Regions from separate parts of the Pseudomonas sp. Marseille-Q7302 genome, predicted to be linked through region 1. Evidence: predicted binding sites of a transcription regulator. Region 1 holds the regulator's gene; each other region holds the start of a gene.
The links. Region 1 encodes sigma-54, which starts transcription at its own class of promoters, with help from an activator protein. Its sites were predicted from a motif close to ANTGGCATNNANNTTGCTNT; they were not measured.
Positions count from the first base shown of each region.

Region 2: a site for sigma-54 is predicted at 7,205-7,224, ahead of flgB (flagellar basal body rod protein FlgB). Genes of this name have one in related genera too.
Region 3: a site for sigma-54 is predicted at 7,272-7,291, ahead of ACWPW1_RS18455 (pilin). Genes of this name have one in related genera too.

Region 1 covers NZ_CBCOPK010000001.1:1,450,180-1,460,078, forward strand. Annotated here, with positions in the region: gene tldD (metalloprotease TldD) at 1-169, shown strand, start outside; gene yjgA (ribosome biogenesis factor YjgA) at 205-729, opposite strand; gene pmbA (metalloprotease PmbA) at 822-2,171, shown strand; gene ACWPW1_RS06670 (superoxide dismutase) at 2,394-3,008, shown strand; gene ACWPW1_RS06675 (HPr family phosphocarrier protein) at 3,076-3,348, opposite strand; gene rapZ (RNase adapter RapZ) at 3,380-4,234, opposite strand; gene ptsN (PTS IIA-like nitrogen regulatory protein PtsN) at 4,236-4,700, opposite strand; gene hpf (ribosome hibernation-promoting factor, HPF/YfiA family) at 4,719-5,027, opposite strand; gene ACWPW1_RS06695 (RNA polymerase factor sigma-54) at 5,117-6,616, opposite strand; gene lptB (LPS export ABC transporter ATP-binding protein) at 6,719-7,447, opposite strand; gene lptA (lipopolysaccharide transport periplasmic protein LptA) at 7,444-7,986, opposite strand; gene lptC (LPS export ABC transporter periplasmic protein LptC) at 7,973-8,545, opposite strand; gene ACWPW1_RS06715 (KpsF/GutQ family sugar-phosphate isomerase) at 8,628-9,602, opposite strand; gene ACWPW1_RS06720 (ATP-binding cassette domain-containing protein) at 9,807-9,899, shown strand, end outside.
Region 2 covers NZ_CBCOPK010000001.1:3,353,977-3,363,875, reverse strand. Annotated here, with positions in the region: gene ACWPW1_RS15685 (SMR family transporter) at 1-276, shown strand, start outside; gene ACWPW1_RS15680 (glycosyltransferase family 2 protein) at 290-1,138, shown strand; gene ACWPW1_RS15675 (MFS transporter) at 1,183-2,538, shown strand; gene ACWPW1_RS15670 (flagellar brake protein) at 2,581-3,315, opposite strand; gene ACWPW1_RS15665 (flagella synthesis protein FlgN) at 3,407-3,874, opposite strand; gene flgM (flagellar biosynthesis anti-sigma factor FlgM) at 3,935-4,243, opposite strand; gene flgA (flagellar basal body P-ring formation chaperone FlgA) at 4,404-5,132, opposite strand; gene ACWPW1_RS15650 (chemotaxis protein CheV) at 5,231-6,163, shown strand; gene cheR (protein-glutamate O-methyltransferase CheR) at 6,206-7,033, shown strand; gene flgB (flagellar basal body rod protein FlgB) at 7,258-7,680, shown strand; gene flgC (flagellar basal body rod protein FlgC) at 7,683-8,120, shown strand; gene flgD (flagellar hook assembly protein FlgD) at 8,133-8,843, shown strand; gene ACWPW1_RS15625 (flagellar hook-basal body complex protein) at 8,870-9,899, shown strand, end outside.
Region 3 covers NZ_CBCOPK010000001.1:3,953,669-3,963,567, forward strand. Annotated here, with positions in the region: gene recC (exodeoxyribonuclease V subunit gamma) at 1-1,491, opposite strand, end outside; gene ACWPW1_RS18425 (hypothetical protein) at 1,674-2,171, shown strand; gene yacG (DNA gyrase inhibitor YacG) at 2,327-2,524, opposite strand; gene coaE (dephospho-CoA kinase) at 2,521-3,132, opposite strand; gene ACWPW1_RS18440 (prepilin peptidase) at 3,129-4,001, opposite strand; gene ACWPW1_RS18445 (type II secretion system F family protein) at 4,001-5,218, opposite strand; gene pilB (type IV-A pilus assembly ATPase PilB) at 5,430-7,124, opposite strand; gene ACWPW1_RS18455 (pilin) at 7,337-7,828, shown strand; gene ACWPW1_RS18460 (SDR family oxidoreductase) at 7,904-8,902, opposite strand; tRNA gene ACWPW1_RS18465 (tRNA-Thr) at 9,179-9,254, shown strand; gene cyoA (ubiquinol oxidase subunit II) at 9,661-9,899, shown strand, end outside.

The DNA of each region.
Region 1 (9,899 bases):
GATCGGCAATGGTCCCGAGGTCATGAACCGGGTATCCATGGTCGGCAACGACCTGGCGCTGGATGCGGGGGTAGGGACCTGCGGTAAGGATGGCCAGTCATTGCCGGTGGGCGTGGGTCAGCCGACCCTGAAGATCGACGCCATCACCGTGGGCGGCACCGGCGCCTGATGCCGGCACCGGCCGTGGCCGTAGCGGACAGAAACCTAGCGCAGACCGCGCTGGGTTTCGTCGAGGGTGCGGATGTACTTGAAGACCTTGCGCGCCGCCGCGGGCGGCTTGTTGTGCGCGGCCTCGTGCTGGGCATGGCGCACCAGGCCGCGCAGGTGCTGGCGGTCGGTTTCCGGATACAGCGCCACGAAGGCTTCCAGCGCCTGGTCGCCCTCGGCGATCAGGCGATCGCGCCAGCGCTCCAGGGCATGGAAGCGCTCGTTGTACTGCCGCGTCGAGCTGTCCATCTGGTCGACCAGCGCCAGGATGGCCTCCAGATCCTGGTCACGCATCAGCTTGCCCAGGTACTGGACATGCCTTTTGCGCGCGATGTGCGTCTTGTGCTTGGGCGCCTCGGCCAGGGCCTTGCGCAGCGGATCGGTCAGGGGCAGGCGGTCCAGCTGCTCAGCCGGCAACCCGGCCAGGCGTTCGCCCAGCTCCTGCAGCGCGTGCAGCTCACGCTTGACCTGTGTCTTGCTCTTTTCGCCCAGCGGCGCGTCGTCGTCGTAAGAATCAACCATGAACTATGGGGTCCAGCTAAGAATGGGCGCCATCATAACGAGTTGCCGCACGGTTGTCCGGCCTGGCCGGCGCCGTCCGTAAGGAGAACGTCATGAATCGCAACGCCGCCGTGGGTCCCGCCGCGCTACCCGAATTGCGCGAACAGGTCGAAGCCATCCTGGCCGAGGCCCGTCGCCAGGGCGCCAGTGCCGGTGAAGTGGCCGTCTCGATCGACCAGGGGCTGTCCACCTCGGTCCGCAAGGGTGAGGTGGAAACGGTCGAATTCAATCGCGACCAAGGCTTTGGCATCACCCTTTATGCCGGTCAGCGCAAGGGCTCGGCCAGTACCTCGGCCACCGGCCCCGAGGCGATCCGCGAGACGGTGGCCGCGGCCCTGGCCATCGCCAAGCACACCTCCGAGGATCCCTGTGCCGGCCTCGCCGACGCCGAGCTGATGGCGCGTGGCGAGCTGCCCGATCTCGATCTCTATCATCCCTGGGACATCACCCCCGAACAGGCCATCGAGCAGGCCCTGGCCTGTGAAGCCGCTGCCTATGCCGCCGACAGCCGCATCGGCAATGCCGACGGTACCACGCTCAATACCCACCAGAGCTGCCGTGTCTACGGCAACAGCCACGGTTTCGTCGGCGGCTACGCCAGCACCCGCCACAGCCTGAGCTGCGTGATGATCGCCGGCAGCGGCGAGGCCATGCAGCGCGACTACTACTACGACGTCAACCGCCTCGGCAGCGAACTGATGAGCGCCGAGGAAATCGGTCGGCGCGCCACTGAACGCGCCGTGAGCCGTCTGGGCGCCAGGCCGGTGCCCACCGCCAAGGTTCCAGTGCTCTTCTCCCCGGAAATGGCCGCCGGCCTGTTCGGCACCTTCCTCGCTGCCATTTCCGGCGGCAACCTCTATCGCAAGTCGTCCTTTCTTGAGGGCGCCCTCGGGCAGCAGGTGTTTCCCGACTGGCTGACCCTGGATGAACGGCCGCACCTTCCCCGCGCCCTGGGCAGTGCCGCCTTCGATGGTGAAGGCCTGGCCACCTACGCCAAGCCCTTCGTGGAGAGCGGCCAGCTGGTGTCCTATGTGCTCGGCAGCTATTCCGCGCGTAAGCTGGGTATGCAGAGCACCGCCAACGCCGGTGGCGTGCACAACCTGCATGTCAGTCATGGCACGGCCGACCAGGCCGAGTTGATCCGGCAGATGGGCACGGGCTTTTTGGTCACGGAAATGATGGGGCAGGGTACCAACCTGGTCACCGGCGACTACTCCCGGGGCGCCGGTGGTTTCTGGATCGAGAATGGCGAGATCCAGTTTCCAGTCCAGGAGGTCACCATCGCCGGTCGCCTCGGCGACATGTTCCGCCAGATCCTGGCCGTGGGCAGCGACGTGGAACGCCGCGGCAGCCTGCGCACCGGCTCGGTGCTGATCGACGGCATGACCCTGGCGGGTAGCTAGAAGAGATGCCGGAAGCGTCGCGGTAAGGAAAATCCCGTCGAACGGGAGACAGCCCACCCCGTTAGTCGTTAGTATCCTAGCAATGCACTAGGACATAGCCGTGCGGTCGAATTCCGTGACCGGACGGCTTAGATTCAGACGGTGCGCCGTGGCGCACCAGCCGTACTCCCCACTGCCCCAGGGCAGTGGGTCCATACCAAAACCACCATGGAGACATTCCGCATGCCGCATACTCTGCCTCAGCTGCCCTACGCCTACGACGCGCTGGAACCGCACGTCGATGCCCAGACCATGGAAATCCACCACACCAAGCACCACCAGACCTACATCAACAACCTGAACGCTGCGCTGGAAGGCACCGAGTTCGCCAACCTGTCGGCCGAAGAAGTGGTTCGTCAGCTGGACAAGCTGCCCCAGGACAAGCGCGGTGCCGTGCAGAACAACGGCGGCGGCCATGCCAACCACAGCCTGTTCTGGACCGTGATGGCCCCTAACGCCGGCGGCAAGCCCGAAGGCGCTCTGGCTGAAGCCATCGAGTCCCAGTTGGGCGGCTTCGATGCCTTCAAGGAGGCCTTCACCAAGGCTGCCCTGACCCGCTTCGGCAGCGGCTGGGCCTGGCTGAGCGTCACCCCCGAGAAGAAGCTGGTGGTCGAGAGCACCGGCAACCAGGACAGCCCGCTGATGACTGGCAATACCCCGATCCTCGGCCTGGACGTCTGGGAGCACGCCTACTACCTGCGCTACCAGAACCGTCGTCCCGAATACATCGGTGCCTTCTTCAACGTCATCAACTGGCCAGAAGTGTCCCGTCGCTACGAAGCGGCGCTGAACGCCTGAGTTGACGCCCAATAAAAAAGCCGCCCTCGGGCGGCTTTTTTATTGGGCGAAGCTGGAGCAGGGCCGATCACTCACCCTCGTCGAAGTAGTTGTTGATCAGTTCGATCAGGGCGCGCATGGCCTCGTCGCTCTGTTCACCCTCGGTTTCCAGTTGCAGCACCGTGCCCTTGCCAGCGGCCAGCATCATGACCGCCATGATGCTCTTGCCATCGACTGGCGGCTCGCCACTGCGGCCAACGCGGACGCTAGCAGGATAACGGCCGGCCACGCCGACGAACTTGGCGGCCGCGCGGGCGTGCAGGCCAAGCTTGTTGATGATGGTGATCTGTTGGGCAGGCATTGAGTCTGTCCTTGTCGAAACAAAACGGGCGTCAGAGATCGCGATGGCGGATCTGGACGTTCTTGAGCAGGTCTTTGAGTTCGCGACCCAGGCGATCGGCCAGGTAGACCGAACGGTGATGACCGCCGGTACAGCCAATGGCCACGGTCACATAGGACCTGTTGTTGGCCGCGAAGCGCGGCAGCCACTTCACCAGGTAATCGCGGATGTCATTGTACAGGGTCTCTACCTCGGGCTGTTGCTCGAGATAATCGCGCACCTGGGCATCGAGACCGGAAAAGTCGCGCAGGTCCGGTTTCCAGTAGGGATTGGGCAGGAAGCGTACATCGAAGACCATGTCCGCATCCACCGGCAGGCCCCGCTTGAAGCCGAAGGATTCCACCAGGTAGGCGGTGCCGGGCTCGGGCGCGTTCAGCAGACGCAACTTGAGGATGTCACGCAGCTGATAGAGATTCAGGTGAGTGGTGTCGATCTTAAGATCGGACAGATCGGCGATGGGCGACAGCAGCACCTGCTCATCGTGGATGGCCTCGGCCAGCGATCTTTCCTGATTGGACAGCGGATGCCGGCGGCGCGTCTCGGAAAAGCGCTTGAGCAAGGTCTGGTCATCGGCGTCCAGATAGAGGATGTCGCAGCGGATGTTGCGGCTGCGCACCTGTTCGAGCAATTCGGGAAAGCGCTGCAGCTGGCTGGGCAGATTGCGTGCATCGATGGACAGGGCGACCTTGGGCTGAGGCCGTTCCATGTCGGTGAGGGCGTGCTGGGCCAGTTCGGGCAGGAGGCTGGCCGGCAGGTTGTCGATGCAGTAGAAGCCATTGTCCTCAAGCACGTTGAGCGCCGTACTCTTGCCCGACCCGGAACGTCCGCTCACGATGATGAGGTGCATGTCAGTGTCCGCTCTGGGCCTCGACGACGATCTGATAGAGCGCCTGGCTGTCCTTGGCCTTGCGTAGCCGTTCGCGGATGTCCGCGCGGTCCAGGATGCCGGCGATCTGGCGCAGCAGGGTCAGGTGCTGTTCGGTGGCGGCTTCGGGTACCAACAGCACGAACACCAGGTCTACCGGTGCGCCATCCAGGGAGTCGAAGTCCACGGGTTGCTGCAGGTGGAAGAGGACGCACAGCGGCTGTTGCAGGCCCGCCAGGCGACAGTGGGGAATGGCGATGCCATTGCCGAAGCCAGTGGAGCCCAGGCGCTCGCGCGCCATCAGGCATTCATGGATGTGCGCCGCGTCATGGCCAGGCAATTCCTGCGCGGCCAGTTCGGCGATACGTTCCAGTACGGCGGCTTTGCTGCCACCCGGCGCACCCGTCTGGGTGCGGCCGGGGGTCAGAATATTTTCGAGTCTGATCATAAAGCGGCGATCGAAACCTCAGCGGACGCCGACGCCCTGCTGGCGTTCGATCGATTTTTCCTTGTGTTTAATCAGTTGGCGGTCGAGCTTGTCGGCCAGGAGATCAATGGCGGCATACATGTCGTCATGCTCGGCGTTGGCGACCACCGCGGCGCCAGCGACGTGCAGGGTGGCTTCGGCTTTCTGCTTGAGCTTGTCCACTTCCAGAATGACCTGGACGTTGGTAATACGGTCGAAGTGCCGTTCGAGGCGGGCGAGTTTCTCGCCGATGTAGTCACGCAGGGCTTCTGTCACTTCAAGCTGATGGCCACTGATGTTGACTTGCATACCGCTTCTCCTTATTGCCGGGCTGCGATCGGCGAAGCTGCTCGCCGACATGACACGGGTCGATCGAGGCACGGTCACATCAGGACGCGTCAGAGGAGACGCTTGCGTTCGCTGGACGGAGCGATACCCAGGGATTCCCGATACTTAGCCACCGTGCGACGAGCGACTTGTATACCTTGCGATTCCAGTAAACCAGCGATCTTGCTGTCACTCAACGGCTTTTTCGCGTTTTCCGCCGCCACCAATTTTTTGATGATCGCGCGGATCGCGGTGGAGGAGCATTCGCCCCCTTCGGCGGTGCTGACGTGACTGGAGAAGAAATACTTGAGTTCGTAGATGCCACGCGGGGTGTGCATGAACTTCTGGGTGGTCACCCGGGAGATGGTCGACTCGTGCATGCCCACCGCCTCGGCGATGTCGTGCAGGACCAACGGCTTCATGGCCTCTTCGCCGTATTCGAGAAAACCCCGCTGGTGCTCGACGATCTGGGTCGCCACCTTCATCAGGGTCTCGTTGCGGCTCTGCAGGCTCTTGATGAACCAGCGCGCTTCCTGCAGCTGATTGCGCATGTAGGTATTGTCGGCGCTGCTGTCGGCGCGTTTGACGAAGCCCGCATACTGGGGATTCACCCGCAGGCGCGGCATGGATTCCTGATTGAGCTCCACCAGCCAGCGCTCGTTGTGCTTGCGCACGATGACGTCCGGTACCACGTATTCGGCTTCGCCGGACTCGATCTGGGAGCCAGGCCGCGGATGCAGCGTCTGGATCAGCTCGATGATCGGCTTGAGTTCGTCTTCCTTGATCTTCATGCGCCGCATCAGCTGCGCGTAGTCGCGGTTGCCGAGCAGATCCAGGTAGTCACCGACCAGGCGCTTGGCCTCGCCGAGCAAGGGGAGGGTGGCCGGCAGTTGCGCCAGCTGGATCAGCAGGCATTCGCGCAGATTACGAGCGGCGACGCCGGCGGGCTCGAATTGCTGGACCCGTCGGAGCACCACCTCGACTTCGTCGAGATCGACTTCCAGGTCCGGGTCGAGCGAGGCATGGATGTCTTCGAGGCTTTCCTGCAGGTAACCGTCGGTATCGATGCCATCGATGATGGCCAGCGCGATCAGCCGATCGAGGTCCGACATGGGTGCCAGGTTGAGCTGCCAGAGCAGATGCGTCTGCAGGCTCTCGCCCGCCGAGGTGCGAGTGGTGAAGTCCCACTCGTCGTCGTCACTGCTGGGCAGGCTGCTGGCGCTGGTCTGGTAGATGTCTTCCCAGGCCGTGTCGACCGGCAGCTCGCTGTCGCTGGGGATGCGCTCGCTCCACTCGGATTCGTCGGCCAGCTCGTTGGTGGCGACCGAGGTTTCCTTGAAGGTGGTTTCCATGTTGCCGGAGTTCGCGTGCTCGTCGCTTTCGCCCGAGGCTTCGCTCTGGTCGAAGTCTTCCCCGTCTTCCTGGCGTTCCAGCATCGGATTGGATTCCAGGGCTTCCTGGATTTCCTGCTGCAAATCGAGCGTCGAGAGCTGGAGCAGACGTATGGCTTGTTGCAGCTGCGGCGTCATCGTCAGCTGCTGGCCCATCTTGAGGACTAGCGATGGTTTCATGGCTGCGGAAATACACCTTGTCTACCGACGCGAACAGCGCCACCGAACCTCGCGAACCCTGCGAGCGTTAGCAAATTATATGCCTTGTTTCCCCGGGTTTGCCTAGAGGCGGAATTCGTGGCCCAGATAGACTTCCTTCACCAGGTCGTTGGCGAGGACTTCTTCGGCGGTGCCTTCGGCGATGAGTTGGCCGTCATTGACGATATAGGCCGTTTCGCAGATGGTCAGGGTTTCCCGCACGTTGTGATCGGTGATGAGCACACCGATGCCCTTGGCCTTGAGGTGGCGGATGATCTGCTTGATATCGCCCACCGAGATGGGGTCCACGCCCGCGAAGGGTTCGTCGAGCAGGATGAACTTGGGCGCGGTGGCGAGGGCGCGGGCGATCTCGACACGGCGTCTTTCACCGCCAGACAGGCTCATGCCCCGGTTGTCGCGGATGTGGGTGATGTGGAATTCCTGCAGCAGGCTTTCCAGCTCGCGCAGTCGTCCGGCCTTGTCCAGGTCCTTGCGGGTTTCCAGGATGCCAAGGATGTTGTCGGCCACGGTCAGCTTGCGAAAGATCGAGGCTTCCTGGGGCAGATAGCCGATCCCGGCACGGGCGCGGCCATGCATGGGCAGCGCGGTGACATCCTGGTCGTCGATCAGCACGCGACCCTGATCCGCCTTGACCAGGCCGACGATCATGTAGAAGCAGGTGGTCTTGCCGGCGCCGTTCGGGCCTAGCAGGCCAACGATCTGGCCGCTGTCGATGCTGACGCTGACATCACGAACGACCTGACGACCCTTGTAGCTCTTGGCCAGATGCTGGGCTTTGAGCGTGACCGTCATTGTTTCTGCCCCGACTGCTGCTGATCCTTGGGCTGGATGACCATGTCGATCCGCGGCCGCGGCGTGGTGACCTTGCTGCCGTTGGCCCGTCCTGCATTGACGATCTGGCGCTGGGTGTCGTAGACGATCTTCTCGCCTTCGAAGGTGTTGCCCTGTTGGACCACCTTGGCCTGGTCGATCAGGATGATGCGGTTTTCCTGGGCGAAGTATTGGATGGTCAGGCCATAGGCCTTGACGATGTCCTTGTCCGCCGAGGGTTTCTGCTCGTAGTAGGCCGGTTTGCCCACTGCGGTGGCGACCTTGATATTGCCCTGGTTGTCCTGGGTCAAGGTCACGGTATTGCCGGTGATCTTCATGCTGCCCTGGGTGATGACCACGTCTCCGCGATACACGGCCACGCCCTGCTTGTCATCGAGCTCGGCGCTGTCGGCCTGCACGCGGATCGGCTGGGTACGATCGGTCGGCAGGGCCCAAGCCGCGGCACTGCCCAAGGTGGCGCCGAGGGTGAACAGGAAGGGGAGGGTTTTAACGAACCTCATGCTGGCCTCTTACGTTGGACAGCAGGAGCATTCTGCCGTCTTCTAGATACGCTTTCATGCCATTGGCCGTGGTCACCCCATTGGCGGCCTCGATTCTAACGGCTTGCTCGGTTTGCGCATATTGTTTGTCAGGAAAGACGGTCATGCGGGTGGTGGTCAATACCACCGGGCGGCCTTTCGCGTCGGTACGTTCCACACGCACGTCATCGATCAGCTCCGCCTGACTGCCACCGGGAGCCACCTCGGCGCGGGCACTGCGAATGTGCCAGGGAAAGTCGGTGCCACGAAAGGCCAGCATGTCGGGCCGGGTCACCAGGGTGACGTCGGTGGCCTTGACGTGTTCGCTGCGCTCGGCCTTGAGTTCGTACTGGATCTTGCCGTCCAGGCGATACTGAATCGTCCGGGTATTGAGGGCATAACCGTCGATGGCACTGTCTTGCGGGGTCGATGACGCTGGAGCATCGACGAAGCGCTGCGGCAGGATGTTCCAGTAGCCGATCGCGATGAGCGCGGCGGCGATCAGGACCAACAGCACGGGTCGGCGCAAGCTGCGAAACATGAGGGTACCTGTGGTGGGCCGCACGGGGGCGGCGGGTTGAACACGAGTTGTGGGCGTATTTAGTCGGTCAGTATAACCCGGCCTACAGCACCCCGGCGCGTAGCAGGTCACCCATGTTGAGCGCACCGACCGGGCGCCGCTCGTCATCGATCACCACCAGCGCATTGATCTTGTGCTCTTCCATGATCTTCAGCGCCTCCGCCGCGAGCATCTGGGCCCTGGCGGTTCGACCGCCGCGGGTCATCACGGTTGCGATGGGCGTGGTCCGGACATCGATACCGCGATCCAGGGCGCGCCGCAGATCGCCATCGGTGAAGATGCCGGCGAGGCGGCCATCGGCGCCCAGTACGCTGGTCATGCCCAGCCCCTTGCGCGACATCTCCAGCAGGGCGTCGGATACCAAGGTGTCCTCGCTGACCTGCGGCAGATCGACGCCGGCATGCATGACGTCTTCCACCTTCAGCAACAGGCGGCGACCCAGGGCTCCGCCTGGATGGGAAAAGGCGAAGTCCTCGGCGGTGAAGCCGCGGGCTTCTAGCAGGGCGATGGCCAGGGCGTCGCCCAGGACCAGGGCGACGGTGGTGGAGGAGGTGGGTGCCAGGTTGAGCGGGCAGGCCTCGGTGGCGACGCTGGTGTCCAGGTTGACGTCCGCCGCCTTCGCCAGGGGCGAGGTGGGATTGCCGGCGAAGCTGATCAGGGGAACGCCCAGGCGCTTGATCAGTGGCAGCAGCGTCAGGATCTCGCTGGAGGTGCCCGATTGGGAGATGGCGATGATGACGTCGTCGCGGGTGATCATGCCCATGTCACCATGGCTGGCTTCGGCTGGATGCACGAAGAACGCCGGGCTGCCGGTACTGGCCAGGGTGGCGGCGATCTTGTTGCCGACATGGCCGGACTTGCCCATGCCCAGCACCACGATGCGACCACGGCAGGCGAGCAGCAGACGGCAGGCCTGGGCAAAGCTCGCGTCGACGCGGTCACCCAGGGCGGCCACTGCCGCTCGCTCTACATCTATGGTGCGCTTGGCGGACGCGATGAAATCTATTGAGTCGGACATGGGTCAGAAGGCAGGTGACGGGACAATCGGAAATTATATGCGCAAAGCCGCGACACTCAGCAACGTCGCCCGCAGGTCAGAGGTCTCAGCGGCAACGAATGGTATAGTGCCGCCCTTTTGCCGGGGCCATCGAGCGCGAAAGCCGCGTGCCCTGACGCGGCGGAGCGGCGTCTCCCTGCACAGAGTTGAACCTTAGGAGTCTTGATGACCGTCGATAGCCCGTACGCCGTGGAGCTAAAGGGCGTTTCCTTCAAGCGCGGCACGCGTCTCATCTATGACCGTGTCGATATCCGTATC
Region 2 (9,899 bases), 1.9 Mb from region 1:
CGGCGTTTTCCCAGCCTGAGCGATCCCATGGGTGCCCTGGCCAACTGGCCGTTCTGGCTTGGCCTCTTCATGTATGGGCTGGCTTTCCTGCTGTACGCCGCCGCGCTGGCCAAGCTGCCGCTGAACGTGGCGCACCCGGTACTCACCGCCGGGGCCATCGCTAGTGTCGCCCTGCTGTCGGTGGTGATCTTTCGCGAAGCCTTTCCCTGGACCACGGCGGCAGGCATCGTCCTGATCATCGCCGGTGTCGCCCTCATCACGGCCCGTGTCGGTTGAATCTGGAGGACCTATGACTACTGCAATTCCCGCCACCGAGCGTGCCCTCTGGCAGGTACCCAGCTATTCGACGACCTTCTGGAATGGTCGCAGCCGTCCGCATTGCGTGGTGATTCCGGTCATCAACGAAGGCGAGCGGATCCTCAATCTCCTGCGGCGCATGGCGGCGGTGAAGATCGCCGACATCGCCGATGTCATCATCGTCGACGGTGGCAGCACCGATGGCTCGCTGGAGCCGCAACGGTTGCAGAAACTGGGCGTCCGCGGGCTGCTGGTCAAGACCGCGCCAGGCAAGCTCAGCGCCCAGCTGCGCTGCGCCTATGCTTTCGTGCTCGATGAAGGTTATACCGGCATCGTGACCATCGACGGCAACGACAAGGATGATCCCGATGCCATCCCGCGCTTCATCGAGGCCATCGAGCAGGGCTACGACTTCGTCCAGGCCTCGCGCTTTCTGGCCGGTGGCGTGGCCGAGAACACGCCCAAGTCCCGCGACTTCGCCATCCGCTTCATCCACGCGCCCATGCTGAGCCTGGCGTCCGGCTTCCACTGGACCGATACCACCCAGGGTTTCCGCGCCTACAGCCGGGCCATGCTGCTGGATCCGCGTGTCGCGCCGTTCCGCGATGAGTTCAGCACCTACGAGTTGTTGGCCTATCTTTCCTATCGGGTACCCAAATTGGGTTATCGCTGCGTGGAACTCCCTACCGTGCGGCGCTATCCGAAGGGCGAGGTACCCACCAAGATCAGCAGCGTCAGAGGTAATCTGTCGGTGCTGCAGGTACTGATGAAGGCCTGTGCAGGCCACTACAACCCACGCCTGGGCGCGGATGCCCAGCTGGCAGCGCAACGACGAAGCTGATCCCGTCGCGCTTGCCTGATGTGCAAGAGACGATGGAGTAGGCAATGGTGCGTGTGCTGTCGGCGTTTCGCGGGCTCTATTTCGCGACGCTGTTGATGTTGATCGGGACCGGTCTGCTGAGTACCTATCTGGGGCTGCGGCTGGCCGCCGATCAGGTCCAAGGGCTTTGGGTAGGCGCTTTGACCGCCGCCTATTACGCGGGGCTGGTGATAGGCGGCAAGCTCGGGCACCGGCTGATCGCCAAGGTCGGCCATATCCGGGCCTATGTGACCTGCGCAGGTGTCGTCGGCGCCGCGGTGCTGGGCATAGGGCTGTTGCCCTGGCTGCCCGTGTGGCTGGCGCTGAGGGTGCTGATCGGCATGGGCATGATGTGCCAGTACATGGTGCTGGAGAGCTGGCTCAATGAGCAGGCCGGGCCCGGCGAGCGGGGCAAGGTTTTTTCCGGCTACATGACAGCTTCCTATCTCGGCCTGGCGCTGGGGCAGGTCGTGCTGGTGGTCTCGCCCGATCTCGGCGTCGACAAGCTGATGCTGGTCGCCATCTGCTATGCGCTCTGTCTGGTGCCGGTGGCGGTCACCGGCAAGATCCACCCGGCGCCGCTCAAGCCGGCGCCACTGGAACCGACCTTCTTCATCCAGCGAATTCCGCAGTCCCTTACCACCACCCTGGTAGCCGGATTGGTGATCGGCTCCTTCTATGGCCTGGCCCCGCTCTATGCCAGCGCCCAGGGACTGCCTACCGAACGCATCGGTCTGTTCATGGCGTGCTGCATCTTCGCCGGTCTGATCGCTCAGTGGCCGATCGGTTGGCTGTCGGATCGTCATGATCGCAGTTGGCTGATTCGAGGTATCGCTATTGCCCTGACCATCGCGGCCTTGCCATTGGCCGTACTGCCTAAGGTGCCGCCGATAGTGCTGCTACCTTTGGGCCTTATCGTCAGTCTGCTGCAATTCGTGCTCTATCCCCTGGCGGTAGCGCTTTCCAACGATCACATCGAAGGTGAGCGGCGGGTTTCACTGAGCGCCATGCTGCTGGTGACCTTCGGGGTCGGTGCCTGTATCGGGCCACTGTTGGTGGGCGGCCTGATGAATCTGGTCGGACCCAACATGCTCTATGCCTTCGTAGTACTCTGCGGCGGGATTTTGATCTGGCGGATCCGTCCGAATGCAGTTACCGGTAAGCATCTGGTCGAGGAGGCGCCGCTGAGCCACGTGCCCATGCCCGAGGGATCGACCAGCTCGCCGCTGGTGGCCGCGCTGGATCCACGGGTCGATAGCCAGGTGGTACATGACCAGATGCACACTGAGCCGGTCGTAGAGGAGGAGCCTGCCGAGGAGGGGGCGCCTTTGCAGGAAGAGATCGAGTTCCTGGAGAACCCGCCTGAATCCAAGGCGACCTGAGAGGTGGAGGAGGGCGTCCAGCAGTCGTGGGCGCCCGGCTGGTCATTCGAACCGGCGGTTCTCTCGCTGCAGCTGGTAGACGAGGCGTTCGATCTGGCGTTGAGCGGCGCCGCCCAGATTGTGGAAGCTGACGCCGACCTCACTGTATTCCATGCGCTCCGTGCACGCCACGTGGCGAATGTTTATCGGGGTGTTGATGGCCCCGATAGGCAGCTCGGCGGTAAAGCTCTGTACCAGTTGCCCCGGTTGCAGCAGGTGGGTGACGTTACCAGGAAAACGCAGCTTGCAGCCGGTAGCTGACAGGTCGATCAACTGGCCACGTAGCTGTACTTGGCTGTCTATCTGACTCAGTTCTGCCGTGGCCGGCTGGGTCAGGAGCAGCTTGACCCGATAGGCATTGCGCCGCTGGTGGTAGGTCAGTTCGCTGGGCAACTCGACCCAGTAGCAGCGGTTGCCGTCGAGCTCGCTGAATTGCACGGGGCGATCGATCTGCCAGGTCACCCGAATGCCTTCATGAAAGCTGTCCACGCGAAAGGGCCTACCCTGCTCGAGCAGTCGCTCCGCCTCGCGCGGAATGAATTCGTCCAGGGCGATCAGGCCCTTGGTCTCGTCGATCTCGACGACGAAACTCTGGAATTGCTGATCCTGTCGGCTGAACGTGATCCGCAGCGGGATGTGCTGCTGTTGCGCAGGCCGCAAGCACGCCAGGATTTCTCCTTTGGAACGGTACACCTGGGGTGGCTGGGGGGCGTTTTGGCTAGCAGAGGCACCTTGCACCTGAGAACTCCTGTAGACAGCGGTCAGCAAGCATAATGGCTAACGGCCATCTGTACAGCGGAAAACGCCAGTGCGGGAAAAACGACGGTGATCAAGCCGAACTCAGCGGGCGCTGATAACCGCCACCGGTCTGGCTGCCGCGCCGATTGTACAAAGTGGGAGCCGAAGTGCCCTGCAGCACGTTGAGCAGTTTGCCGACCACGAAGCGATTGGCCTGGATGATCTGGCCATTACGCACGTTGCGGATCTTGCACTGCTCCATGAGCTGCGCGAGCTGGTTGGAAGCCGCCAGTAGCTCTTCGCCATCGGGCTGTCTGGACGCATAGGCCTGCAGCCCCTGCAGATCGACCTGCAGGCCATGGGCCTGGAGCAGGGCGGTACGCTGCTGGGCATGCTGATCGAGCTGCTTGAGCAGGATCTGCTTGGTGTCCAGCAGCGACTCCAGCCGTTCGAGCTGACGCTCGCTCAGGGCCTGGAATTCCTGCTCGATCAAAGCCAGCAGTTGCTCGCTCAGGTCGATGTCGTGGCGAGTGATGTCGAGCAAGGTAGCATTGGGCATGGCGCGTTTTCCGTTCGAACCTTAGTTGCGATCGTCAGGAAGGCCATGCCGAACCGGGCGTCAGGACTCGAACGCCATCAGCTTGTCGGCCACCTTCTGGCTGTCGACCTTGTAGGAGCCATCGGCGATGGCCTGTTTCAGGCGGCTGACCTTGTCACTGTCGACCACCGGCAGATCCTTGAGCCCAGCCGTCAGGGAGCTCAGTTGCTTGGCTTCGGCGCTCAAGCTGACCGACTCGCCGGAGGCGGTGCTCTTGGTAGCCTTGACGTCGCTGGTTTGAGCCGTGGACACATCCTTGGTGGACGCGGCCTTGGTATTGCCTATGCCCGCAGTAGAGGACGAATTCAGGCGATTGATATCTAGAGCCATGAGTGGAGATCCTCGTGTCGTCTCGTTCGCATACCCGGCTTATCGGCGTACCCCGCCGAAACTTTAGCCGTAGACCTGTGCGCCGGTTCACATCCTTCGACAGGATGGAAAGCAGAGGTTCAGGAGGCGGACGTTCAAGGTACCTCTTTTGGCTCCTTCGCTAAAGCGCTACCTCCACCTGTCCCTGATCGACCACCCGACCGCGAATCACCCGGTTGGAGCTCAGATTCCGTACCCGAATCTCCTCGTCCTTGGCGCCATTGGACAGGGCTTCACCCTGCATGCGAATGCTGAAGGAGGCGCTGCGGGCATTGATGACCACCTGTTCGCCCTTGCGAATGAGTTCGGCCTGCTCGATAAAGGAGGGCGCCAGCACCTGCTCGCTGACCACCTGACGTTTCAGCTGGGTCCCGATCACCTGTTCCAGGCTGGTGAGATAGCCCTGTGTCAGCGTCCCGACATCCCGTTCGACCAGGGCTATGTTGCTCGTGTCCAGCACCGTGCCGCGTAGAAGGGGCTGCAAGGTGACGACCACGGGGCGATAGAGCTTGACCTGGGCTGGCACGAACACCGTCCAGGGACTACTGCCTTCACACCGTACCTTGACGTTGATCCGGCCCACCGGCGCAGGAGTACCTTGTTGCGACAGCGTCAGAGGTTTGTCGCAGGCGGCGAGGCGCAGGCGGGGATCAAGGGAGTTGATTTGGGTTTCATGGCGGGCGTCGGAATGGGTGTCCAGTAAATATTCCTGCACGCGCTCCTCAAGAAAACTTTCGACAGCGCCGATAAGTTCGTCAGATGAGGTGTAGTCGCCTTCTGCATAGGCCTTTCCGCCCAGGCATGCCAGGATCAACATGAGATTCGCAGCCCAGCGGCAAGAGGTTTTCATAGGTCGGAAACACGTCACTTCGATCTTCATGAGTCACATCTAAGCAAGCCCTGTGCCGAGTTTTCCAACCGGTCCGAGGCAACGAGAGGAGTCGCCAAATGGCTGGTGTATTGGACGCAGTCAACCAACGTACCCAACTGGTGGGCCAGAACCGTCTGGAGCTGCTGCTGTTCCGCCTGGACGGCTCGCAGCTCTACGGCATCAACGTCTTCAAGGTGAAGGAGGTGCTGCAGTGCCCCAAGCTCACCGTGATGCCGAAATCGAGCCCGGTGGTGCGCGGCGTGGCCAGCATCCGTGGCGGCACCTTCCCCATCATCGACCTGGCCATGGCCACCGGTCGTCGTGGCCTGGAAGACATCAACAACTGCTTCGTGATCATCACCGAGTACAACACCAAGGTGCAGGGCTTCCTGGTGCGTTCGGTGGAGCGGATCGTCAACATGAACTGGGAAGGCATCAATCCGCCGCCCAAGGGTACCGGTCGTGATCACTACCTGACCGCCGTCACCCGGGTCGACAATCAGCTCGTCGAGATCATCGACGTGGAAAAGATCCTTTCCGAGGTGGCACCGTCCGTCGAGACCGTATCGGCCGGCGTGATCAGCGACGTGGTACAGGCGAAGGCCGTCACCAAGCGGGTATTGATCGTCGACGACTCCTCGGTGGCGCGCAAGCAGGTGACCCGCTGCTTGGAAACCGTTGGAGTAGAGGTGATCTCGCTCAATGACGGTCGTCAGGCGCTAAATTACCTGCAGGGTATGGTCGACGAAGGCAAGCGTCCGGAAGAGGAGCTGCTGATGATCATTTCCGACATCGAGATGCCGGAAATGGATGGCTACACCCTCACGGCGGAAATCCGTCATGATCCGCGAATGCAGAAAGTGCATATACTGCTGCATACCTCCTTGTCCGGCGTCTTCAACCAGGCGATGGTCAAGAAGGTCGGCGCGGACGACTTCCTGGCCAAGTTCCGTCCCGATGATCTTGCCTCCCGGGTAGCCGAGCGCATCAATGCGGTCGACAGTCACTAGGTGAAGGCGTCTCTATCCCGGTATCCAGAAGGCGGAGCGGCAGTGTCAGCAGTCAACGCGGATTTTGTGCTTTTTCGTGATTTCCTCGAGAAATCCAGCGGGATCCTGCTCGGTGACAACAAGCAGTACCTTGTCTCCAGTCGGCTCAACAAGCTGATGGAGACCGAGGGGATCAAGACGTTGTCGGAGTTGGTGCAGCGCATCCAGATGCAGCCCCGTGGCGGTTTGCGGGAAAAGGTCATCGATGCGATGACGACCAACGAAACCCTCTGGTTTCGCGACACCTATCCCTTCGAGGTACTCAAGAACCGCCTCTTGCCGGAGTTGACGAAGAATACTTTCGGCCAGCGCCTGCGGGTCTGGTCGGCGGCCTGCTCCTCGGGTCAGGAGCCCTATTCATTGTCCATGACCATGGACGAATTCGAGCGCAGCGCGGCAGGGCAGGGGCGTGGCGGCATGCAGATCGTGGCGACCGATCTCTCGGGCGCCATTCTCACTGCGGCGAAGTCCGGTGAATACGATTCGCTGGCGATTGGTCGCGGTCTGTCCCAGGAACGCCTGCAGCGCTACTTCGACGTGTTGCAGCCAAATCGTTGGGCGGTCAAGCCGGCGATTCGCAGTCGGATCGAATTTCGCGCTCTGAATCTATTGGACAGCTACGCCAGCCTCGGCAAGTTCGACATGGTGTTCTGCCGCAACGTGCTGATCTACTTCTCCGCTGACGTGAAGAAGGACATCCTCACCCGCATCCATGCCACCCTCAAGCCGGGCGGCTATCTGTTCCTGGGTGCGTCCGAAGCCCTCAACGGCTTGCCGGATCTCTATCAGATGGTGCAGTGCAATCCGGGCATCATCTACAAGGCCAAGTAGGCCATTGTATGGACATCCCCAAGGGCAGACCCAGGTCTGCCCTTTCTTTTTGCGCCAAAGTTTTGCCGCCCTGGCTCCCGTAGCCGGCAACGGCGGCGGAAAAACCTTGCCGCTTGCGGCCATTCTGACTGCCGCCCTGAGTGGAACCCTTGATTTAGAAGGGTTTTAGAGACTGGCACGGGCCTTGCTAAATCGCTTGCAAGCCACGTCAAAGGTCTCTCGACATGAGCATCAGTTTCGACAAAGCACTCGGGTTGCACGAGCAGGCGCTGAACTTCCGTTCTCAGCGCGCCGAGGTGTTGGGCAACAACATCGCCAATGCCGATACCCCAGGCTACAAGGCGCGGGATCTGGACTTCAGCGCCGTGCTGGCGGAGCAGGCGGCCAAGAATGCCTCCGGGGCTTCCGGACACTATCAGCTGGAAACCACCAACAGCCGCCATATCGCCGCCGAGGGTTTCGACATGGGCATGGGCGATGCCGCGCTGAAATATCGCATCCCCACCCAGCCGTCGGTGGACCAGAACACCGTGGATGCCCAGGTCGAGCAGGCCAACTACGCCGAAAACGCGATGAATTTCCAGGCCAGCTTCACCCTGCTCAATAGCAAGTTCAAGGGGCTGATGTCGGCCCTGCGCGGAGAATAGCCATGTCCCTGAGTTCGCTGTTCAACATCGCCGGTAGCGGGATGAGCGCCCAGAACGTTCGTCTCAACACCGTGGCCAGCAACATGGCCAACGCCGACTCCGTCTCCTCCAGCGTCGATCAGACCTACAAGGCGCGGCATCCGGTGTTCGCTGCCCAGTTCAACGCGGCCCAGGGCGGTGCTTCGCTGTTCGACGACCAGGGCCAGGCCGGTGTCGGGGTGGAGGTCAAGGGTATCGTCGAGGATCCGAGCGAGGTGCAGAAGCGCTACGAGCCCAATCATCCCATGGCGGACAAGGAAGGCTACGTCTATTACCCCAATGTGAACGTGGTGGAGGAGATGGCCGACATGATTTCGGCCAGTCGCGCCTTCCAGACCAACGCGGAAATGATGAATACCGCTAAACAGATGATGCAGAAGGTACTGACCCTCGGTCAGTAAGGAATCGGCGCCATGGCCATCAGTACGACCAACTCCACCGCTCAATCGGTACTCGACAAGTACTCGATCAACAAGACAGGCACCACCGCTGAGACGACTGCCAGCGACGGCAAGAAGGGCGGCAAGCTCGGCAAGGACGAGTTCCTCAAGCTGATGGTCGCCCAGATGAACAACCAGAATCCGCTGGAGCCCCAGGGCAACGGCGAATTCATCGCCCAGCTGGCGCAGTTCAGTACCGTCGAGGGCATCACCAACCTCAACACCAGCGTCGGCTCGATCCTCTCCGGTAGTCAGTCTTCCCAGGCACTGCAGGCGTCCACCCTGGTCGGCCGCAAGGTGATCGTCGATAGCGACAAGGTCAAGGTGGATACCAGCGAGGACTTCAAGGGCGCGCTCAACCTGACGGCGTCCAGCCCGAACGTCTGGGTCAACGTCTATGACACCACCGGCAACCAGGTGAACCGCTTGAATCTGGGGCAGCAAACCAGTGGCCTGGTGAACTTCACCTGGGACGGTACCGATGCCAGCGGCAAGAAGCTGGATGCCGGTACTTATCGCTTCGAGGCCCAAGCCAGTGTGGATGGCAAGACCGAGGCCATGAAAACCAGTTTGCCGGCCAATGTCGACAGCGTGACGCTGGGGCAGAACGGCGGCGAAATGACACTCAACCTTGCCGGCGTCGGCAGCATCGGCATCTCCAAAGTCCAGGCGGTCGGCCAGTAAGGCGCGGCACACGAGAGGAATCCAGCATGTCTTTCAATATCGGTTTGAGCGGCATCAAGGCCGCGTCCAGTGATCTCAACATCACCGGCAACAACATCGCCAACGCCAGCACCGTCGGCTTCAAGCAGTCACGGGCGGAGTTCCAGGACCTGTATGCGGCCTCCGTATTGGGCACCGGCAAGAATGCTCAAGGTAGCGGTGTGCTGCTGGGCAACGTTGGGCAACTGTTCAACCAGGGCACCATCGACTCCACCCAGAATGCCCTGGACATGGGCATCAATGGCAACGGCTTCTTCATGACCAGCAACAACGGCGCCGTCCAGTACACCCGGGCAGGTTACTTCGGTACCGACAAGAACGGTTTCATCGTCGATAACAATGGCTACAAGCTGCAGGGCTACACCACCAATGCGCAGGGGCTGCTGCAGCCCGGCGTGCGCAGCGACCTGCGTGTCGAGACTGCCAGCCAGGCACCCAAGTCCACTACCCAGATCGCTCAGCAGTTCAACCTGAACTCGACCAGTACGCCGCCGACGCTGACGCCTTTCGATCCCTCGGATCCGAAGACCTACAACTCCTCGACCTCGCTGAACATCTATGACAGCCAGGGCAACTCGCACGTCATGTCGCAATACTTCGTCAAGGCGCCGGCGCCGGCGACCAACCAGTGGTCCATGCAGGTGCTGATCGACGGACGCAACCCGTTGGATCCCGGTATCGCCACCAAGACCGCCAACACCGCAGCCGGGGTTGCCGGTGCCACGGCCAACAGTGTCGCCAATGCGGTCAACAACATGTCCGGGGCAACGCCCCAGGTGAAGAACATCGCCAACAACGCTGCCGCGGCGACTGGCGCGACACCGGCGTCGGTAGCTGCGGCCGTGGCCGCCTACGGTACCCAGCCGCAGAGCTTTGGCGTGACCTTCGATGCCGCTGGCAAGCTGAGCAGCGTGACCTCGTCTTCGTCGGGAGTCTCGGTCGATCCGAAGACCAACATCATCACCTTCGCCGCCGATCCCACCGGTTCGAGCGGCAGTGGCTGGATCCCGGCGATCT
Region 3 (9,899 bases), 2.5 Mb from region 1:
ACGCACCGCCGGCACGTCCAGCAGGTCGAGGATCTCGCTCAGGGCGAAGCGGCTGTCGGGCAATTGCAGCAGATGCTCCAGAGCGATCAGCAACGGCTGGAAGCCACGCTGGTGCTGGTCGGCCAGGCTGAAGGGGATGAAGCGCGGATCCTGGCGGTCGAGCTGACCGAACACCGCACGGATGTGCGGCGCATAGGCATCGATGTCCGGCACCATGACGATGACGTCGCGCGGCCTCAGGCTGCCATCGCTATTGAAGCGCGCCAGGAGCTGATCGTGGAGGATCTCCACCTCACGCTGCGGACTATGGGCCACATGGAAACGCATGGACCTGTCCCGCGCCGGATCCACTGCCGGCCAGCGTTCGCGGGTCTCGGTCAGCGGACGCAGCTCGAGAATATCATCCTGCAACTGGCCGAGCAGATGCTGGGGTTCGGTCTCGGCGAAGAGATCGATACGGCCGCCGTTGAGGTCCTCGAACAGCCGACGATAGCCGTCAGGCTCGTCGAATTCGTCCAGCAGGTGGATATAGTCGCGGCCCTGCTTGCCCCAGCTCGCCAGCAGCGGCTGGCCGTGCTGATGCAGCGCCTCGGCATCCAGGGTCTGGGGCATGCCCGGCTTGCGCTGCTGGCGCCGATAGTTCTGCCGCAGCAGATCCTGGTCAGCGACGATGTCGGACCAGTGATGGCGACAGGGATTGTGCACGCAGAGCAGCACCTGGCTGAAGCGCGCCAGCGCGGCCAAGGCTTCGAGGGTCTGCGCCGGAATCGCCGACAGGCCAAAGATCACCACCCGCCGCGGCAGACCAGCCGGCGCTTCGGTGGCCGCCTGCATCACCTCCAGAAAGCGCCGGTGCACCCCGGCCCGGCTGCGGGCCAGGCCGCCGTCGCCCACGTCGGCCAACAGCGCCCGCCACAGTTGCGCCTGCCAGCGACAGCTCTCGGGCAGGGGGCGCCGACTGTCACGCAGGCTGGCCAGCAGATCGCGGCCCGCTGCCCAGTCGTTGAGCCAGTCGGCGCGGTAGACCTGGTAGCCGTCATAGAGATCGGCCAGACGCTCGGCCAGTTGGTAGCGCTTGCGCAGATCGCCGTCATCGTCGAGAAAACGCCGCAGTGCGGCGAAGTCGGGCTGCATGAGCAGGGTCGGCAAGAGCCGCATCAGGCGCCAGGTCAGGGGCGCGCGATCCAGCGGCGAGGATGGCGGTACCTGGTCACGGCCCAGTACCTGGCGATAGGTGCGCCAGAGAAAGGCCGCCGGCAGTTGCACTTCCAGCGCCGCGGCCACCCCGCAGCCGCCCTCGTCGTCCCCGCGCGGATCCTCGGCCAGCGCCAGCTTGAGCCATTGGGCGATGCCATTGCTCTGCACCAGCACCTGTTCGTTTTCCAATGGCGCCAGGGGATACCGCCGCATCCAGCCGACCGCCAGGCCGCGCAGCTCTTCGAGCCGATTGCCGTGTACCACCATGAATCCGGGAGTGAGCGCCTCGGACATCCTACGCCTCGCTGTTCGCTGTCTGCGGCCAGGGTAAGGATCACCCGCGCCGGATACCAGTCCGCAATGTGCCTACCGACGCATGACGCAGCGCACAGCCGCTCCTGTCTCCCCGCCTGAAACGAGGTTCCAGCCGGTAGACTCGGCCTCTATCGGCCGCCGGCCATCGACAGGATGTTTTCATGCGTTTCCTCGTTGCCCTTCCCCTGCTCCTGGGCGCTGCCCTCGCACATGCCGATAACGGCGAACCCGTCGACTGCTCCAGCCTGCAGGCCCAGTTACCCCTGCCCCTGCTCCAGCAGACCTCCGGCTTGCCGCTGGCCTATGCCCGCCAGATCGCCGGCGGCTGCGCCTTCACCGACCGCGACACCGGCCAACCGGCCAACTACCTGCTGGGCCTGTCGGCGGGCTACGAAAATGGTGGCAGGGCGCTGCCCAAATTGCGCCGGCAGGTGCAATCGCTCAGCGAGCAACTGGAGTGCAAGGCCACCGACGGCCTCGGCGAAGGCGCGAGTGCCTGCAGCAAACCGCTGCTGGGCACCCAGGTGTTCTTCATCAAGCGCGACCGCATCCATACGGTAACGGCGTCGAGTCCGCTGGAATACGAGAAACCCGAACTGGCGGCCAAACTGCGCCAGGCAGCCCAGGCGACTGCCCAGGCGTGGGCGCAACGGCTATGAGGGAAGGCGCGTCCTAAGCTTGTCTGAGAGGTCGCCGAGCGAAGGCCAGGCAAAGCAAAAATCTGTGAGGAAGCGGAGTTTACGAGTGGTAAATGAGCATTCCGAGCTGATTTTTAACGCCGCATGGCCGAGCGCAGGCACTTTTCAGACAAAGCTTAGTGGCCGCGCCGATTAAGGTCTTCCGAGTAGAGATCGTCTTCCAGCTCATTGCCCGGGATGGCGTGTTCTTCCGCCGCCCAGGCACCCAGGTCGATCAGTTTGCAGCGGTCGGAACAGAAGGGCCTATTGGCGCTCTTCTCGCTCCATTCCACGGGTGCGCCACAGGTGGGGCAGTCCACGGTGAGAGTGCTCATGCTTGGCCTCCGTCAAGGGTCAGATAAAAGGAATGCAGGCGCTCCACTTCGGTGTGGAGCGTGGCGAGATCGCCGTCGTTGCAGATGACGTCATCCGCCTTGGCCAGGCGCTCGGCCCGCGGCAGCTGCGCCGCCAGGATGGCCCGCACCTGAGCCTCGTCCACCCCGTCACGGCGCATGGCTCGCTCAAGCTGCAGCGCTTCCGGCGCGTCTATCACCAGCCCCCGCCGAACCAGCGCCCGCTGCCCGGACTCGAACAGCAGCGGCGACACCAGAATGGCGTAGGGCGACTTGGCCCCGGCCAAGGCCGCCAGGATCTCCTGGCGAATAAGGGGATGCAGCAGGGATTCGAGCCAACGCCGCTCGGCCGGATCGGCAAAGATCGCGGCCCGTAGCGCCGCCCGGTCCAGGCTGCCATCCGGCTGCAAGACAGCCGATGAAAAATGCCCGGCGATCTCGGCCAGCGCCGGTCGTCCCGGCTCGACCACCCAACGGGCGGCCTGATCGGCGTCGACACAGGTGATGCCCAACTGGGCGAAATGCTCGGCAGCGGCGCTCTTGCCACTGCCGATGCCCCCGGTCAGGCCGAGGGTCCAGGCAGAAGTCATCGGAATCCGGCGAAGTTCAGGTACAAGCCGGTTATTTGATCACCCCAGAGCAAGGCAATCCACCCCGCTACGGCGAGATAGGGACCAAAGGGCAAGGGCGTGCTGGTTTCCGCCCGCCGCAGACGCAAGGTGATGACGCCCAGGACGGCACCCACCAGCGACGACAGCAGGATGGTCAAGGGCAGGATCTGCCAACCGCCCCAGGCGCCGAGCAGCGCCAGCAACTTGAAGTCGCCATAGCCCATGCCCTCCTTGCCGGTCACCAGGCGGAACAGCTGGAACACCAGCCACAGACTCAGATAGCCCGCCACTGCACCCCAGACGGCATCGCCGAGGCTGGTGAACAGCCCGAATTGATTGGCGATCAACCCCAGCCACAACAACGGCAGGACGATCACGTCCGGCAACAGCTGGTGATCGGCATCGATCAGACTGGCCGCCAGCAGGCCCCAGGTCAGCAGCAGAAAGGCCCCGCCCTGCCAGGTCACGCCCAGATGCCAGATGACCCAGGCGGACAACAGTCCACAGGCGAGCTCAACCAACGGATAACGCGGGCTGATGGAGGCCTGACAACCCTTGCAGCGACCGCGCAGAAGCAGATAACTCACCACCGGCACGTTTTCCCAGGGCCGCACGGCACGCTGGCAATGGGGGCAGCGGGAACCAGGCCGCGCCAGGTTGAAAGGCGCCCCTTCCGGCTCGGCCGGCAGCTCCAGCACCTCACGCGCCTCCGTCTGCCAATCCCGCCTCAGCATCACCGGCAGCCGATAGACCACCACATTGAGAAAGCTGCCTACCAGCAGCCCCAGGATCAGCGCGCACAGCGCCGCGGCCAGCGGCGCGCCGGCTAGGAATTCCAGCAGCGCCATCAGACCACCGAGCCGAGCTGGAAGATGGGCAGGTACATGGCGATGATCAGACCACCCACCAGGACCCCCAGAACCGCCATGATCATCGGTTCCATCAGGGTGGTGAGGTTATCGACCATGTTGTCGACCTCGTCCTCATAGAAGGTCGCTACCTTGGACAGCATCTCGTCCAGGGAACCGGACTCCTCGCCGATGGCCGTCATCTGGATGGCCATGGACGAGAACACCCCGGTGGTACGCATGGAGAAGTTGAGCTGCATGCCAGTGGAGACATCGCCCTTGATCTTCTCCACGGCATTGCGGAACACCACGTTGCCGGTTGCTCCCGCCACCGAATCGAGAGCATCCACCAGGGGCACACCGGCCGCGAAGGTGGTGGCCAGCGTGCGAGCATAACGGGCAATGGCCGACTTATAGAGAATGGAGCCGATCAGAGGAATCTTCAGCAAGCCCCGGTCCGTGGCATCGCGAAACTTCTCCGATTTCTTGTAGAAGTGGCGAAGGACGAACGCGAGTACAAACAGCCCGCCAAGTACTAGCAACCACCATTCCTGCAGGACCTCGGAAATAGCAATGACCATAAGCGTAAAGGCCGGCAATTGAGCGCCAAAGCCCTCGAACACCGACTGGAACTGAGGCACTACCTTGATCAACAGAATGGCCGACACGATCACCGCGACCACGATGACTGCCGCCGGATAGGTCATAGCCTTCTTGATCTTCTTTTTCAGCGCCTCGGTCTTTTCCTTGTAGGTAGCTACCCTATCCAGCAGGGTCTCCAAGGCACCAGATTGCTCGCCGGCATCCACCAAGTTGCAATAGAGATCGTCGAAATACTGCGGCTGCTTACGCAAGGAGTTGGCCAGGCTATTACCGGCGGCGACGTCCTGCTTGATGTCGTCGACCATCTTGCGCATGTTGGGATTGTCGAAGCCCTCGCCGATAATGTCGAAGGCCTGCAGCAGGGGCACACCTGCGGTCATCATCGTCGCCAGCTGCCGAGTGAACAGCGCGATATCCATGGGCTTGATCTTCTTGCCCTTGCCGAACAGCGACACCGACTTCTTGCGCACTCGGGTAGGATTGATGCCCTGCTTACGCAACTGCGCCTTGATCAAGGCGGGATTCAAGCCCGTCATTTCGCCCTTCACCTTGGTCCCTTTGCGATCGGTCCCCTCCCAGGTGAAGCTGCCCATCTTGATAGCTTTATCGGCCATGGCCTCGACTCGTCAAAGGCTTGGCCCGCCTTGGCGGACCCGTCAAAAGAATGCTCTAAAGAGAGCCGGTTGCGGCTTTAAAGGCAAGCATCGCGCCAAATGCCAGCGTATTAGGCGCTCTATGATGCCGAAGCCTTATGCGCGGCCATCAACCGATGCGCCGATCAAGTCCCCTCTCCCTCCGGGAGAGGGCTAGGGTGAGGGAAAGCCCCTAGTCCTTGGTCACCCGATTAATCTCTTCCAGACTGGTAATCCCCTGCATCGCCTTCACCAGCCCCGACCGCCGTAGATCATTGAAGCCCTCTTTGCGCATCCGCGCCGCGATCTCGATGGAGTTGCCCTCCTCCATGATCATCTGCTGCAGCGCTGGCGTGACCTTCACTACCTCGTAGATCCCCACTCGCCCGCGATACCCCGCATTGCAGTCTTCGCAGCCGATAGGCTGATAAAGGGTAAAACTACCGATCTCTTCCTCGCGAAAGCCTTCGGCCAACAATGCCTCACGGGGCACCTCATGGACTCTCTTGCACTTGTTGCACAGTTTGCGCGCCAGGCGCTGGGCGATGATGAGGTTGACCGAGGTCGCCAGGTTGAAGGCGGGCACCCCCATATTCCGTAGACGCGTCAGGGTTTCCGCCGCGCTGTTGGTGTGCAGGGTCGACATCACCATGTGGCCGGTCTGGGCTGCCTTGATGGCAATCTCCGCCGTTTCCAGGTCTCGAATCTCACCGACCATGATCACGTCGGGATCCTGACGCAGGAAGGCGCGCAGCGCCTGGGAGAAGTCGAGTCCCTGCCGCGGATTGACGTTGACCTGGTTGATGCCTTCCAGGTTGATTTCCACCGGATCCTCTGCGGTGGAAATATTGATGTCTTCGGTATTGAGGATATTGAGGCCGGTATAAAGAGACACCGTCTTACCCGAACCAGTCGGCCCGGTCACCAGAATCATCCCCTGTGGCTGCTTGAGCGCCTGCAGGTAGAGTTCCTTCTGCACATCCTCATAGCCCAGTGCATCGATCCCCATCTGGGCGCTGGAGGAATCCAAAATCCGCATCACGATCTTCTCGCCCCAGAGGGTGGGCAGGGTGTTGACCCGGAAATCGATGGACTTGGTCTTGGAGACCTTGAGCTTGACCCGACCATCCTGGGGCTTACGGCGCTCCGAAATATCCATATTGGACATCACCTTGAGCCGCGCCGAGATTCGCGATACCAACTGCACCGGCGGCCGCGCCGCCTCGTGCAGGACACCATCAGTACGGAAGCGTACTCGGTACATTTTTTCATAGGGCTCGAAATGCAGGTCGGACGAGCCCTTCTTGATAGCATCAAGCAGCATCTTGTTGACGAACTTCACCACGGGTGCGTCGTCAGCGTCAGTACCAGCTACCGCCTCCTGCGGTCGCTCTCCTCCTTCGGTTTCCAGATCAAGGTCAAGATCGGACAACTCCAAGCCGCCGGTTCCCGTATCCAGATACCGCTCGATGGCTTGGTGCAGCTTGTCGTCCTCGACCAGCACCACCTCGACCGCCAATTTGCTGCCAAAGGACACATCGTTGATGGCTTGCTGATTGGTCGGGTCAGAGAGTGCAATGAAGAGCTTATTACCTCTTTTGCTCAACGGCAGGAAGTGATGCTGCTGCATCAGCTTCTCGTTGACGATGTCCTTGGGCAACTGCTCCTTGTCGATGGCCGACAGATCGAGAAAGGGAACGCCGAATTCCTGAGCCGCTAGCTCAGCCAAAGGTCGGCTCTGCACCAGCCGCTGTTGAACGAGATAGGTCACCAACGGCACCTTGGCCTGCTTGGCCTTGACCACCGCCTGCTGGGCCGCGGCTTCCGCCAGCAACTGGGCATCCACCAGCTGCCGTGCCAGCCCTGACAACATCACCGTCTCGTTCATCGTCATTCCCACCCATGGCTACAGCAGGCGTTATAGCACCCCCAAAGGTGCCCGCAAAATGGCGCCAGACAGCTGACATTTTTTGTCATCCCCTGCCCTTTTGTTGACGCCTATCGCACAGAAAGCGTGCTGCAGTAGCCACTTTTCTTTGGCACGGTCTGTGCTATACCTCAAACAGGCACGTTGGCCTGATCCAACTTCGGAGAGTTAGAATGAAAGCTCAAAAAGGCTTTACCTTGATCGAACTGATGATCGTGGTAGCGATTATTGGTATTTTGGCGGCAGTTGCTATTCCGGCTTACCAAGATTACACAATTAGGGCACGCGTGTCGGAAGGCTTGTCTCTTGCTTCGCCGTTAAGAACTGCTATCACCGAGACCTTCCAAAGCCGCGGGCCGACTGATATGAGCTGTACCAACGCAGCGACATGCAATGTGATTGGCGCAACACCGCAAGACGCAACAGCCTTGGCAGGAAACCGCAACGTTGCATCGGTCACCAGCGCAGCCACTGGCATCATCACAATTACTTACAAAGCAGCAGTGGTGCCAACTGGGGCTAACACCCTTCTGATTTCCCCTGTAGCAGCTGACGGCTCTACCGCAGTTGACTTGAGTACAGCAGCTGCAGGAACAGCTGTTAACTGGACTTGTAACGCCAACGGAACATTGGCTGCTAAATATCGCCCTGCAAACTGCCGATAACTGTCTAACTTAGATTCAGTACTTCCTCCCTACAACCCAACTAGAATATTATTTGGGTTGTAGGGAGGAGGCCAGTCATGGCATCCCCTTCCCCCCAAACGCCCCCCCCACTGTCCCCGTACTAAAACTCGCATCCTCCTCTGCCAGCGCTACATACAGCGATGCCAACTCCGCTGGCTGCCCTGCCCGCCCCAACGGCGTGTCCTGCCCAAATTCCTTCATTTGCCCCTCCAATTGCCCACCCGCCACCTGTAGCGGCGTCCACACCGGGCCTGGTGCTACAGCATTTACGCGAATGCCCTTCTTGGCCAATTGCTTAGCCATGCCCTTGGTGAGATTGAGGATTGCGGCCTTGGTCGAGGCATAGTCGATCAGCTCTTCACCGGGATCGTAGGAATTCACCGAGACGGTATTGATGATGCTGGCGCCCGGCGGTAGGTGCGGGATGGCAGCCTTGCTGAAGCGGAAGACGTGATAGACGTTGGTCTTGAAGGTCCGGTCGAATTGCTCGTCGGTGATCTCGAGGATGTCCGCCTTGCTCTGCTGATAGGCCGCGTTGTTCACCAGGAGATCCAGCCCGCCGAGTTGCTGGATGGCCTTGTTGACGACTTCTTCGCAGGCCTCCTGGGTACGGATATCGGCCGGTAGGGTGATGGCCTTGCGACCGGCGTCTTGGATCAGCTTGACCACTTCCTGGGCGTCGGATTCTTCGGAAGGGTGATAGTTGATGGCCACATCCGCTCCCTCGCGGGCGAAGGCGATGGCCACGGCGCGACCGATACCGCTGTCGCCGCCGGTGATGAGCGCCTTGCGCCCGGCCAGGCGACCGGAGCCGTGATAGCTGGTCTCACCATGGTCGGGACGCGGCTCCATCTTGCTGGTCAGCGCCGGCCACTCCTGGCGCTGTTCCTTGAAGGGCTCACGGGTGTACTTGGTGCGCGGGTCCTGCAGCGGCCTAGCGGGGCGAGGCGCGCTGGTGCCTTCCTGGGCAACGGCAGCGCCCGAAGCGGCAGCGGCAAGCCCTACGGCGGAGCCGACAAGGACATTACGACGGGTGAGGGAGTAATCGGTCATTGGGGCTCTCCGCATGGGCAGCTATCAATTGGAAGGATCAGGGGGCCGAAGCTGCGGCAAGGATTAGGTATGAGGACTCCGGCAAAGGTTTCCCGAATGGACTTCGCTCCTGACCGCTGACCTCTCCTCTCAACAATTGCGTAAGGCCGAGAGGCATTGGCGAATTGCGAAATCCGGAGCTGGCAGCAGTGCGACACATCGCCACAGGCCTTCATGCACACTCAATGACCAGGCTTGCATAGCAGATAACCAAAGACTTATCATTGAAAGCTTCGTGCCGGTGTAGCTCAGTTGGTAGAGCGGCGCATTCGTAATGCGAAGGTCGTAGGTTCGACTCCTATCTCCGGCACCATCCTTCTGCTTCTTCCTCGCCCTGTCTTTTCAAAGCCTTCAAGGCCTTAGCCGCCTTGGGTCGCGCTTTTTTGCGCCCTTCCCCAACCTGAACCTTGCCTGCTGGCCAACGGCACAAGCCCGATCAAACTGGCGACTCCCTGCTGCTCAGCTACTCTTACCCAGCGCATGACAGTGCCTTACACCGCCTGATTTCGGCTTTCTTGACGGCCGGCAAGACCTGAACGGCGGCTGACCAAAGGGTCGAATATCCAGCCCCTCTGTGGCACCATACCGCGCTGCGAAATCCCGCAATTTCTGCAATCCATCAGCCTGCCGCACGGATGCCTGTCCGTTGCGGAGCATGAGGCTGGCGACAGGCACGTTGAGAGAATAACCACGATGAGCCGCTCTACTGAGGTCGTGAGATGAAACTAACGAAGTATCTAAAACCAACCGGTTGGCTTCTGGCCGGTGCCGCCGCGCTGCTGCTCAGCGGGTGCGACGCCGTGCTGCTGGATCCGAAAGGCTCCATCGGCGTGCAAGAACGCAACCTCATCTACACAGCGTTCGGCCTCATGCTGATCGTGGTGATCCCGGTCATCGTGATGACCTTCCTGTTTGCCTGGAAGTACCGCGCGACCAACAAGGACGCCAAGTACACCCC